One region of the Rhodococcoides sp. S146-33 genome, then DNA from elsewhere that is predicted to be linked to it. Evidence: predicted binding sites of a transcription regulator. Region 1 holds the regulator's gene; each other region holds the start of a gene.

Region 1 (4,114 bases):
TCTGGACCGACGCCAAGGTGGACTTCGCCGATCCGGTCAACCTGATCGTCGTTGCCGCGGCACTGGTCGCGGGTATCGGCGACCTCACGCTGTCGGTCGGTTCGGTCGAACTCGGCGGAATCGCGTGGGGTTCGCTCGGCATTCTGGTCGGTTATCCGATCGTTTCGGCGCTCGCGAAAAGTACCGCGTCTCGGCGGACGTAGCGGGGGCGGTCACGGATCGCGCACGTTTTGGTCATCGACCCCCGGTGCACCGCGAAAGTAGTCTTGAACGGTGACGTCAGTCGCACCGACGACCGCGCTGTGACACCCCTTTCTCGCGGTCGACGACGGTGCGCACCGAACAAGGAGATCTGCGTGGAACGCACACTTTTCGAGCCCGAGCACGAACTGTTCCGGGAGTCGTACCGGAAGTTTCTCGAACAGCACGTAGCCCCCAATCACGCGAAGTGGGAAGAGCAGAACATCGTCGACCGCGGCGTCTGGGTCGAGGCCGGCAAGCAGGGCTTCCTCGGAACGGCCGCACCGGAGGAGTTCGGTGGCGGTGGCGTCAAGGACTTCCGCTACAACGCAATCGTCACCGAGGAAACCACCCGCGGCGGCTACAGCGGCATCGGCTTCACCCTGCACAACGACGTCGTCGCGCCGTACTTCATCGAGTTGGCGAACGACGAACAGAAGCAGCGCTGGCTCCCCGGATTCTGCTCGGGTGAGCTGATCACCGCGATTGCCATGACCGAGCCGGGCACCGGAAGCGACCTGCAGGGCATCAAGACCAAGGCCGTTCGCGACGGCGACGACTGGGTACTGAACGGATCGAAAACGTTCATTACTAACGGAATCAACGCCGATCTGATCATCGTCGTGGCGTGCACCGACCCCGAGAAGGGTGCCCAGGGCTTCAGCCTGCTGGTCGTGGAGCGCGACATGCCAGGTTTCGAGCGCGGCCGCAATCTCGACAAGATCGGGATGAAGGCCCAGGACACCGCCGAACTCAGCTTCACGGACGTTCGCGTGCCCGCAGCCAATCTGCTCGGTGAAGAAGGCATGGGCTTCATCTACCTCATGCAGAATCTTCCGCAGGAACGGCTCTCGATCGCTGTTGTCGCCGCCGCGGCCATGGAATCGGCCCTGGACATGACCATCCAGTACTGCCGAGATCGCAAGGCCTTCGGTAAGTCGATCGGCAAGTTCCAGAACACCCGCTTCGTGTTGGCGGAGTTGGCCACCGAAACCACCGCCACCCGCATCATGGTCGACAAGTTCATCGAACTGCTCAACGATGGCAAGTTGACCGTGCAGGAAGCCGCCATGGCGAAATGGTGGACCACCGAGAACCAGGTCAAGCTGATCGACCGGTGCCTGCAGTTGCACGGCGGCTACGGCTACATGAAGGAATATCCGATCGCCAAGGCCTACATGGATTCTCGGGTGCAGACCATCTACGGTGGCACGACCGAAATCATGAAAGAGATCATCGGCCGCGGATTGAATCTATGATCCGCTGATCCGAAAAGCACGAGGGCCGCAGCACACTGTGCTGCGGCCCTTCGCGTTTCGGTGCTGTTCTCTACAGCTTGCGCATCACGGTGACGACCTTGCCGAGGATGGCAGCGTTGTTTCCCGGAATCGGCTCGAACAGCGGGTTGTGCGGCAGCAGCCACACCTCGCCCTTCGACCGCTTGAACGTCTTGACGGTCGCTTCACCGTCGATCATCGCCGCCACGATGTCTCCGTTGTCTGCCACGGATTGCTGACGAACCACCACCCAGTCGCCGTCACAGATGGCTGCATCGATCATCGACTCGCCCACGACCTTGAGCAGGAACAGCGAACCCTGACCGACCAGCTCGCGGGGGAGCGGAAACACGTCCTCGACGGCTTCCTCGGCCAGGATCGGTCCACCGGCGGCAATTCGTCCCAGAACCGGCACGAACGTCGGCGTCGGCAAGCGATCCTGTTCCTCGGACGATCCGTCGACCGCGGCAGCAGCCTGATCGGCCTGTACCTCGTCGAGTCCGCGGACGTCGACCGCGCGAGGGCGGTTGGCGTCGCGCCGCAGGAATCCTTTTCGCTCCAGAGTGCGCAACTGATGGGCAACGGACGACGTCGACGTCAGGCCGACGGCATCACCGATCTCACGAATGCTGGGCGGGTAGCCGCGCTCGGTCACCGAAGCTCGGATGACCTCGAGCACCTTTCGCTGTCGCTCCGTCAGGCCGGCGCTGATGTCGGTGCCGACTTCCATGGCCTTGGGCGTCGGTTCCGCGGCAGGCTTCCCTGCGGCGGCCTTCGTAGGCACGGACGTGGTCGCCTTGGAACCGGTCGTCTTGGAACCCGTGGTCGACCTCGTCGAGGTCTGGTCCTTCATGCTGTCGGCCTCCTGCTGGTGTCCTGGATCCGGTCTGCGTGGTTCGGTCTGCGCGGACTGGAGTTGATGGTGTCGACTCGTGTGGCGTGTGGTTTCTGACACGAATCTAGCGTGTATCAGCTGTTGAATCAAACATCTGTTCGACTCGTGTCGCGTTTTCTGCAGACTTTGTCGGAGGCTCGTGATAGAACTTCGAACAAGCGTCCATCGAACGCCTGATCGAACAATCGATCCAACGAGCGAAGACGAGGTTCCGATGACCATCATCACCGATCGCCCCACCACCGCAGGTGTCCGTAGCCGGTCCACTGTCGTCGAACGTCGTCGCCGTGCTCGTCCTGCGTTGCGGAGCTCCATCGCGATGCGCGGTGCGTACACGACTCCGTGCCTGCCGGTTCTGGAGTCGTCCTGGACCGATGTCACCGACCGCGAGGCAGCCGATCGCGACTTCGACGAGACCTCGGCGCACTTCGCCGGTCAGCCGGTCCGGCTGCGATCGCTGGTGCTGTGGGTGCTCGCAGCCGTCGTCGTTGCCGGTGGCCTGATCGGCATCGCGAACCTACGAGCCGATGCGCCCGGCGCTGGGGTGCAGCCCGCAGGCGTCGTCGAGGTTCACGACGGTGCCGTGGTCGAGTACGCGCCCGGCAGATGACCACCGGCCCCATCGCACACGCCGATGACTGAGTATCCTCGACTGATTGCTCCGACACGCATGTTCGATGTCGGCGCATCGGCTACGACGGAGGCTCCTTCATGCATTGCCCGTTCTGCAGGCATCCCGACTCACGCGTGGTCGATTCGCGTGAGATGGACGAGGGGCAGGCAATTCGGCGTCGTCGCTCCTGCCCGGAATGCGGTCGGCGATTCACCACCGTCGAGGCCGCCGTGCTCGCAGTCGTGAAGCGGAGCGGAGTGACCGAACCGTTCAGCCGTGAAAAAGTCGTCAAAGGAGTGCGCAGGGCCTGCCAGGGCAGAGATGTCGACAACGACGCGCTGAATCTCTTGGCTCAGCAGGTGGAAGACGCCATTCGTGCCGCCGGCTCCGCCGAAATTCCCAGTAACGAGGTGGGGTTGGCCATTCTCGGTCCGCTACGCGACCTCGACGAGGTCGCGTATCTGCGATTTGCGTCCGTGTATCGCTCGTTCAGTTCGGCCGAGGATTTCGAGAAAGAAATCCACGAACTGCGCAAGCACCGCGAATCTGCGGACATCGACTGACGGTTCGACCTTCAGCGGGCCTCATCCGCGATTGCCTTCTCGATGCGTTTCTCCGAGACCGGATACGCAGTCCGAATTCCTTGCGCGAACAGCCCTACCCGCAATTCTTCGATCATCCAGAACAGCTCCTGCACGCCAGCGCTGTTCTTTCGGCCCTCCGGAAGCGAATCCAGCAGCCGCCCATACGAGGCGTAGACGCGGTCGAGTACGTCCATCGCGGCCGCATCACGGCCTGCGCTGCTCGGAAGTGTGGCCAACCTCTTGGTCGCCGCAGCGAGGTATCGCGGCAGGTCTGCCAGCCTGCGTGAACCGAATTCGGTGACGAACCCGCGAAAGATCAAGCCGTCGAGCTGTTCCCGAACATCGTCGGCGGGCTCACCCGAGGACACCTGTAGCTGCGCCGACAGCGCGAGAGCTGCCGTCAGCACGGGACGCACCAGGGCCAGCACCGCGGCGGTGCGCTGTGGCACCTCGGCATTGACCGATGCGCGAAGTTTCTCGAAAGCCTCCGGATCTCGGACCGGTC
Region 2 (4,114 bases), on a different contig from region 1:
GCGGATGTCTCCGTCGATCCCGGTGGCCGCTGCGACGCCCCCGGCGAGATCTCGCGAGCCCAAATAGACGACAAAGCCATGGGCGGCGAGGCCGCGGACGATGGCAAGGCCGATGCCTCGGTTGGCGCCCGTGACGAGAGCGGTGTGTGTTGTCATGTCAACACAATGCGCTCGGTTGTGTTGTCATGTCAACAGCAGGGTGGATAGGCTGGCGCAATGACGCTGTTGAACGAATCCGAGATGGCGCTGTGGCACGTATGGAAGCGGGCGCAGGACACCGTGTGGACTCGTGTCACGGCGGCGATTGCGGACGAAACTGGTTTGTCGGACCAGGACTTCGCGGTTCTGACCCGAGTGCACGAGCTAGGGCAGGGGGTGCTGCGGCAGAGCGCCTTGGCGGCGATGCTCGAGTGGCATCGCAGTCGGCTGTCGCATCATCTGACCCGAATGGCCGACCGCGGACTCATCACTCGGCGTCCGGTCGACGGGGGAGTGGAGGTAGTTCTCACTGCGGCAGGACGCGATGCCGTCGTACGTGCTCGGCCCATTCACGCCGAGGCGGTCCGACGGCATCTGCTCGACGCGATCCCGGCCTCCGAGCGAACGGAATTCGAGCGCATCCTCGTCGGTCTCACGCTGTCAGCAGGCGACCGCTGATCATCGTTGTCGGGCCGCACGCTCGTGTTGCGCGACCGTCGACCATTCGACGCGTGGCTCCCCGTTAGGTTGAGTGGCATGACCGAATACGACCTGCAACGCTTCGTGGACGCCCAAGACCCCGTCTGGAATGCAGTGACGAAGGAGCTGAAGGCGGGACGTAAGCAGACGCACTGGATGTGGTTCGTGTTCCCGCAGCTGGCGGGGCTGGGCCGCAGTGCAACTGCCCAGCACTTCGGTATCGCCGATCTGACCGAGGCGGAACTGTACTTGTCTCACGAGGTGCTGGGGCCACGCCTGAACAAGGCAGCTCGGCTGACCGTTGCTATCGAGGGCCGGACGGTCGACGAGATTTTCGGCTACCCGGACAATCTGAAGCTGCACTCGTCCATGACGCTGTTCGCCGAAGCTACCGAGGGCACGTCCATTTTCGACGAAGTGTTGCGCAAGTATTTCGACGGTGAATCCGATGGCAGAACACTCGACTTGCTCGACGAGCGGTACCGCTAGCATCGCACCATGACGACTCCACTCGCCGGATCCATTGCCTTCGTTCACGCCAGCTGGCACCTGGACATCGTCGACCGCGCGCGAGTGGGATTCGCCGCCGAACTCGAGCAGCTCGGTCACGATGCCACGGTCGACGTTTTCGAGGTGCCCGGCGCGTTCGAAATCCCGCTGCACGCGCAGCGGCTCGCCAGAACTGGGAAGTACTCGGCGATTGTCGCCGCCGCACTGGTTGTCGACGGCGGAATCTATCGACACGACTTCGTCGAGACCGCAGTCATCGACGGTCTCATGCGGGTGCAGCTCGATACCGACGTCCCGGTGTTCTCGGTGGTGCTCACTCCCCACCATTTCCACGAGCACGCCGACCACAACGCCTTCTTCACGGCGCACCTCGAAACCAAGGGCGCGGAGGCGGCGAGAGCTGTCGTCAAGACCCTGGCGTCGCTGGGAACCATCGGCTGAGCTGGTCGCCGCTCTGCTCCGCGGCTTCGTTCTTTACTCGCGGAACTCGAAGTGCAAGAACCGATCTTTCATTGCCGCGAGTGCGGCACTATGCGCGAAGACTTCGAGCGCCTGTCGGTCCTCGAGGATCGGTACTCGTCCGACCCCAACGCTCGGCTCGACTGGACTCGACGCGTGATGTGTGACGGATGGGCCGACCAATACCACGGACTGCCGACAGGTTTGCTTTCCCGAATCTTTATGCAGGGCAATAGTTTTCGATTCCACTATCATTGCCAGTCGAATACATGTTCGATACACTTCACCTCATGACCACCGCGATCTGGCAACTGAGCGAAGCAGAGCTCCTCGCCGCCGCCACCGCGGCCTCCCATGACATTCAAGTGCTCGAAGCCCACCGGATCGCGCTCGTCGCCGAAATCGACACCCGCGTCTCACGGGAGAAGCTTGGCTTCCCCGGACCCGCCGGCTGGCTCACCTCCACCACCCTGCTCAGCCCCGGTAAAGCCACCAAGATCGTCGCCCTCGCCCGCGGACTGAAGAACTTCCCCGACATCGCCGACGCCGTCAACACCGGCAGCATCTCCATCGACCACGCCGCCCTGATCCTCACCTTCGCCGAAACCCCACCGAAAAACCTCCCCCAAGAAGGCCAGGACCTCGCCCGAGCAGCACTGCTGACCGCCGCCACCGGACCCGAAGCCCGCACCGGACCACTGCGCGCCGCGATCACCACACTCCACGACACCTACGGCGACAAGAAACCACCCGACGACACCGACCGCAACGAACTCTTCGCCTCCACCACCCTCAACGGGCGTCTCGTGGCGAAGATGGATTTCGATGCGATCACCGGAGAAAAATTCCTCACCGCCCTCTCGCCGTTGACCGAACCTCGCCCCGCCACCGACGGCACCCCCGACGAACGCAGCCCCGCGAGGCGCCGAGCCGACGCCTTCGCACACATCCTCGACCGCTACCTCGCCTCCAGTAACCGGCCGACCGAGGGTGGAGAGAAGCCGCACGTCAACCTTCACATCACATTGCGCGACCTCACCAACCTGCGCCGCACCATGAACACCGACACCGACACCGACACCGACAGCGACTCTGACTCGAACTACGAGAACGACAGCACCGCAACCGAACCCGACTGCAGCGGCAGCGGCGGCGGTGATGATGATGATGGCGACGGCAGCAGCAGCGATGATTGCGGCAGCGGCAGCGGCGATGGTTGCGACAGTGGCAGCGGCAGCGGCGATTTTTGCGGTGGCGATGGATGCGACAGCTCGACCGGCCCCTCAGCGGACCGTGGCGCGTATCGCGACTTGTTCGGTGACGGCACCACCGTCGGATGGCTCCCCTGGATGGGACCGCTCTCCCGCGAGACCTCCCGCCAACTGGCCTGCGACTGCATCCTGACCGCCATTGTCATGGACGAGAACGGTTCCCCGATCAACCTCGCCCGCACCGCCCGCACCGTCAACGCGAAACAGAAACGCGCCCTCACAGCCCGCGATCACGGCTGCGCCTTCCCCGGCTGCGGCAAACCCGCCGCCTGGACAGAGGGACACCATATCTGGCACTGGACCGACGGCGGCCCCACCGACATGAACAACCTCGTCCTACTGTGCGGATTTCATCACCGACTCATCCATCACAGTGACTGGGAGGTGTTCATCGGTACCGACAACCATCCCTGGTTCATACCCCCGGCGACCGTCGACCCGTACCGACAACCCCGACAATCCCACGCTCGAGCCGGCCCCCACATCGCGTGAGACCACATAAAACAATTCAGGCCCGCACCGAGAACACGGTGCGGGGCTGGAAGAGGCTAGCGGTCAACCGATTTCGAGACCTAGCTCTCAGTCGTTGGCGTGCAACGCCGCATTCAGCTCGACGCCGGTGCCCTTCCACGGCACCACCTCGACCGCACCCGACAGCGAGTTGCGACGGAACAGTAGGTTGGACTTCCCGGTCAGCGTCGCCGCCTTCACCACAGTTCCATCCGGTCCGCTGACCTTCGTTCCCGCGGTGATGTAGAGACCCGCCTCGACGACGCAATCGTCACCGAGGGAGATGCCGAGTCCGGAGTTGGCACCGAGGAGGCAGCTCTTCCCGACAGAGATGACGTTCTTGCCACCGCCGGAGAGTGTGCCCATGATCGACGCGCCGCCGCCGACGTCGGAACCGTCGCCCACCACCACGCCTGCCGAAATCCGTCCCTCGACCATCGAGTTACCGAGCGTGCCTGCGTTGAAGTTGACGAAGCCCTCGTGCATGACCGTCGTTCCGCTGGCCAAATGGGCACCGAGGCGCACACGATCGGCGTCGGCGATACGAACTCCGGTGGGAACGACGTAGTCGACCAGACGCGGGAACTTGTCGACGCCGTACACGGTCACGTGGCCGCGTGCGCGAAGCTTCGCGCGCACCGTCTCGAAGCCGTCGACCGCCGCGGGGCCGAAGTTGGTCCATACAA
Region 3 (4,114 bases), on a different contig from region 1:
TGGCGCACGCGTCCGAACATCGCGACCTCTACCGGTCGCACCTTGAGGATCGTCCCCGGCAGGGCCGCTTCGTAGCCCTCGGGTGCGGCGTAGAACGGATCGTCCTCGGGCCTGGTCGCGTCGTCGCGGCTCGGCCATCGTTCCACCGGCCAGGACTGTTCGTCCTCCATCGATCTGTCGACGCTCATATCCCACCGCTTCTTGTCCGAGTCTCTTCGTCACACTAACTTGCCCTGTATCGCCGCATTTCATGCAGCCTGCTGCCAGTTGGTGATCAGAACATCGGTCGCGTAGCTCAGATCGAGGCCTTCTCCGCCCCAGTTGGGGACTATGGCGTCGGGTGCGATCCCGTCGTATCGTCGCCGAAATTCGTCCGCGTCACCGGACATCGCCGGCGCGTGAATCATCGCGATTCCTGACGGGTGGTGAAACGAGAAGCGTTGATCTCCAAGGGCTTCGATGATGAAATATCCGTCGTGCAGCGCTCGATGATGTTCGCCGCACAGCAGGACCAGATTGTCGAGTGAGGTCGGACCTCCCCGTGAGCGGTACGTGACGTGATGAGCATGCAGAAATCGGGTGCGCCCGCAGCCGGGAACCGTGCAGCATCGATCTCGAATGATCAACTGACGCAACTGCGTTCGGCTCGGGTCCTTGGCAGTCGAACTCCAGCGCACAGTTTTTCCCAGCCGGCCGTGGCCGACGGTTCGCATGACCGCAGAACACAGCACCTGCGCAAGCGTCTCGTCGTCGAGGCCTGGCCCGTCGTCGAAATGGGCATGATCGTGACCCGCTTCGTCGACGCCACCGATGTGCACCAACACTTCCGCAGCCGGTGAAACGACCGGTGAATCCAGCGCAGCGCAGACCATCTCGGCCATGGCGACCAACGCCGGCACCGGGTTGGGCGGCGCTGGGGCCGCCCGGTCACCCTCGGATTCGCCCTCGGTTCGCTTGCGCTCGTACTCAGCCTTGGTCAATGCCGCGAGAAGCCGCTTGCCTTCCTCGGGCCGAAAGCGTGCCGTCAGCACGAGCGAGCCGTCGTCCTCGTCCCAGCGCCACCGCCCGACGCATGGATCGAGGTCGACGCCGTTACCCCTGGTGGGCCGCATCGCCCTCTTCAGGCCACGGCACAGGCGCTCGATATGCGCCGCCGGTGCATCGAGTGCCTTCTGCAGCAATGACGCCTCGTTCTCGGGTGTGGCCACCCGCGTCATTGCCCGCACCTTCGAATACGACACCGTGCCGCTCAGGTAAGCAGAGGTGATCAACGGCAACTCTCGCATGGCCTTGGCGACTCGCACCTGCTCACGGGCCGTATGCAGATCGACTCCCGCACGCCAGGACAACCAGTGCGCACACGACCGAACCTCCCACCCCGCCCATCCGCGTCGAGCATCGAACTCGCCCACCAGGATCAAGTACTGCGCCGACGCTGCCGCTATCTGCCCGGCCAGCGCGCAGATCTCGGTCGCGATGTCATCCAGTGCGATCCGCCCGGCCTCGGATCCCGTCTCGGACATGTCGATCATGAACGCCCCCATTCATCGAATGCATGTTCGACAAAGGTATGGCAAGGCGCCGACAAGAACTCGAAACAGACAGGAAAAACGTCCCCGCGGGGACGTCTTCGAGCTTGGTTGCCGACCGGCGGGCCCGGCAGGGGAGCCGGCCACGAGACATCCGACATCGGAGGGGCAGCGAATGCTCTACATGGCCGACGCCCGCAACTCACCCGTGCGCTTTCGCAGTCCGCTGCGCGGGACGTGGTTGACGTCGCTGTTCGGCGCGGTGCTGCTTGTAGCTCTACCGATCGTCATCGTGACCGGCCTGCTCTCCTACATCGCGTACGGTCCCCAGTTCGGCCAGGCCATGCCGGGAGCCGTCGGGTGGCTGCGGTTGCCGTTCTTCGACTGGCCGACCGATCCCGCCTGGCTGTATCAACTCACCCAGGGCCTACATGTCGGCTTGGGTCTGATCATCGTGCCGCTCGTGATCGCAAAACTGTGGTCTGTGATGCCCAAGCTCGTCGAGTTGCCGCCGGTTCGTTCGCCTGCGCACGCACTCGAGCGACTGTCTCTGTTGGCGCTCGTCGGCGGTCTGCTGTTCGAGATCGTCACCGGTGTTCTCAACATCCAGTACGACTACGTGTTCGGCTTCGACTTCTACGCGGCGCACTACTTCGGTGCCTGGGTGTTCATCGCCGGATTCCTCGTCCACCTCGGTCTCAAGGTTCCGTTGATGTGGCGCACCTTGCGGTCCGAGTCGTTGATGGACGTGCTGCGTGCCCGCAACGAGTCCCCCGACCAGGGTCCCACGACAACGATGAACCGCCGCGGCGCAATAGGATTGGTAGCTGCTGGGATGGGTTTCGTGGCTGTGCTGACGGTCGGCCAGACGGTCGGAGGTGTACTACGCAAGGCCGCGATTCTGCTGCCGCGCGGTCGCTCCTACGGCGATGGCCCCAACGACTTCCAGATCAATCGGACCGCGGAAGCGGCAGGAATCACCGAGGCACAGACCGGAGCCGACTGGCAACTGACTGTCGCCGGCGCAGCCGAGAACTCCGTTCCAGTGGTGCTCTCCCGCGGCAGGCTGCTGTCGATGCCGCAACGCACTGCCGAACTTCCCATCGCCTGCGTCGAAGGGTGGTCGACGACTCAGACGTGGACCGGCATCCCGTTGGCGGAACTCGCCGCCCTTGCGGGTGTACCCGAACCACGATCGGCCGAGGTGATCTCGCTCGAGCAGAACGGCGCTTTCACTCGCGCAGTTCTTCAGGGAAATCAAGCAGTACACCCCGATTCGTTGTTGGCGTTGAAAGTGAACGGCGTGGATCTCTCGCTCGATCACGGTTTCCCAGCGAGGGTGATCGTGCCTGCGCTGCCCGGCGTGCACAACACCAAGTGGGTCTCGTCGATCGTGTTCCGTTCGTGACTTCGACAACTTTCCAAATCTCGGTGAATGGTAAAGAATCTTTTTTCGGTAGCCCGCGGGGTTGCCGACGAAGGAGTACTTCTTCGCCTGGATGAGTCCAGAAGGTCACACCACGATGCACGCACTGTCCAGAGGGTTCCTTACCGCGGGTGCACTGTTCACGCTGTTCTTCGCAGCAGCCTGCTCGTCGACCGACTCGGGCAACGCCGTTGCCGCAGACACCACCACCGCATCCTCGACGTCGGCCGCTGCCACCACCACCGACGACGTCTCGGGCCAGGAGGGCATCGACGCCGGCGGCTCCACCGACATCGACGTCGAGATCGGTCAATGCGTCCGACTCGGCGGGACGATGACGGCCGCCACCATCGAGAACGCCGAATGCGGCAGCATGGAATCGAACTACAAGGTCATCGCCAAGGCCGAGCAGAACGAGCAGTGCCCCACCGACGTGAATCAAACGTATTACGAGACTCTCGACGGCGTGGAGCAGGGCGCGCTGTGCCTCGACGTCGATTGGGTCGTCGACGGATGCATGAGTGTTCCCACCGGCGGCATCGACGAGCCCGCACGTGTCGACTGCAGCGACCCCAGCGCGACCGACGTCGAACAGGTCACCGAGATCAAGACCGGTACCGCTGACCCCAACGACTGCCCTGAGGGCGGATTCGCTTACGACGCACGGCAATTCGTCGTGTGCACCACAACGATCTCCTAGCCCTTTCCGTCCCGCCTCGCTGTCATCATCTGGGTCACGTAGTGATAGTCCACGTGCCCGTGCTCGGTGATCGCCGCGTGCACTGCGTTCAACACTTCGTCGCGCCGCGCGTCGTCGAGAATCAGATGGCTCGAATAGGTTGCAGCCATCGCACAGAATTCGTCCGCGGTGTAGCGCTGAACCCAGCTGTATGTCGAGGACGACCAGGGACCGAAGCCGTCGGCCCGAGGAACGGTCGATTCCGATTGCGCACCGAGAGATCGGGCAAGCAGCGGTGCTGCGTCGGGTTCGGTTGCGTCGTAGGCCGCTCTGACCGCATCCCACGTCGGCCCGTCGAGGTCGCCCGGCATGTTCCACCACAGCCGGAGTGCTCCCCCCGGGACCAACGCGCGCGCCGCGACTGCCGCTCCTTGTTCGTGGTTCACCCAATGCCAGGACTGCGCGGCGGCGACGACATCG

The links. Region 1 encodes LexA, which represses DNA repair genes until DNA is damaged. Its sites were predicted from a motif close to CGAACANNTGTTCG; they were not measured.
Region 2: AC5WEY_RS20745 (HNH endonuclease signature motif containing protein) is a predicted target of LexA. The motif match lies at 1,910-1,923, and genes of this name have one in related genera.
Region 3: AC5WEY_RS03650 (HNH endonuclease signature motif containing protein) is a predicted target of LexA. The motif match lies at 1,549-1,562, and genes of this name have one in related genera.

What each region holds. Positions count from the first base shown of each region.
Region 1 covers NZ_JCAJWY010000002.1:1,100,112-1,104,225, forward strand. The annotation lists gene AC5WEY_RS13700 (uracil-xanthine permease family protein) at 1-203, shown strand, start outside; gene AC5WEY_RS13705 (acyl-CoA dehydrogenase family protein) at 357-1,499, shown strand; gene lexA (transcriptional repressor LexA) at 1,570-2,247, opposite strand; gene AC5WEY_RS13715 (hypothetical protein) at 2,627-3,022, shown strand; gene nrdR (transcriptional regulator NrdR) at 3,124-3,588, shown strand; gene hrpA (ATP-dependent RNA helicase HrpA) at 3,600-4,114, opposite strand, start outside.
Region 2 covers NZ_JCAJWY010000005.1:230,100-234,213, forward strand. The annotation lists gene AC5WEY_RS20725 (SDR family oxidoreductase) at 1-156, opposite strand, end outside; gene AC5WEY_RS20730 (MarR family winged helix-turn-helix transcriptional regulator) at 217-657, shown strand; gene AC5WEY_RS20735 (DUF1810 domain-containing protein) at 736-1,167, shown strand; gene AC5WEY_RS20740 (6,7-dimethyl-8-ribityllumazine synthase) at 1,177-1,629, shown strand; gene AC5WEY_RS20745 (HNH endonuclease signature motif containing protein) at 1,938-3,410, shown strand; gene dapD (2,3,4,5-tetrahydropyridine-2,6-dicarboxylate N-succinyltransferase) at 3,498-4,114, opposite strand, start outside.
Region 3 covers NZ_JCAJWY010000001.1:762,300-766,413, forward strand. The annotation lists gene AC5WEY_RS03645 (lipase family protein) at 1-188, opposite strand, end outside; gene AC5WEY_RS03650 (HNH endonuclease signature motif containing protein) at 249-1,532, opposite strand; gene AC5WEY_RS03655 (molybdopterin-dependent oxidoreductase) at 1,714-2,937, shown strand; gene lppU (LppU family putative lipoprotein) at 3,053-3,655, shown strand; gene AC5WEY_RS03665 (class I SAM-dependent methyltransferase) at 3,652-4,114, opposite strand, start outside.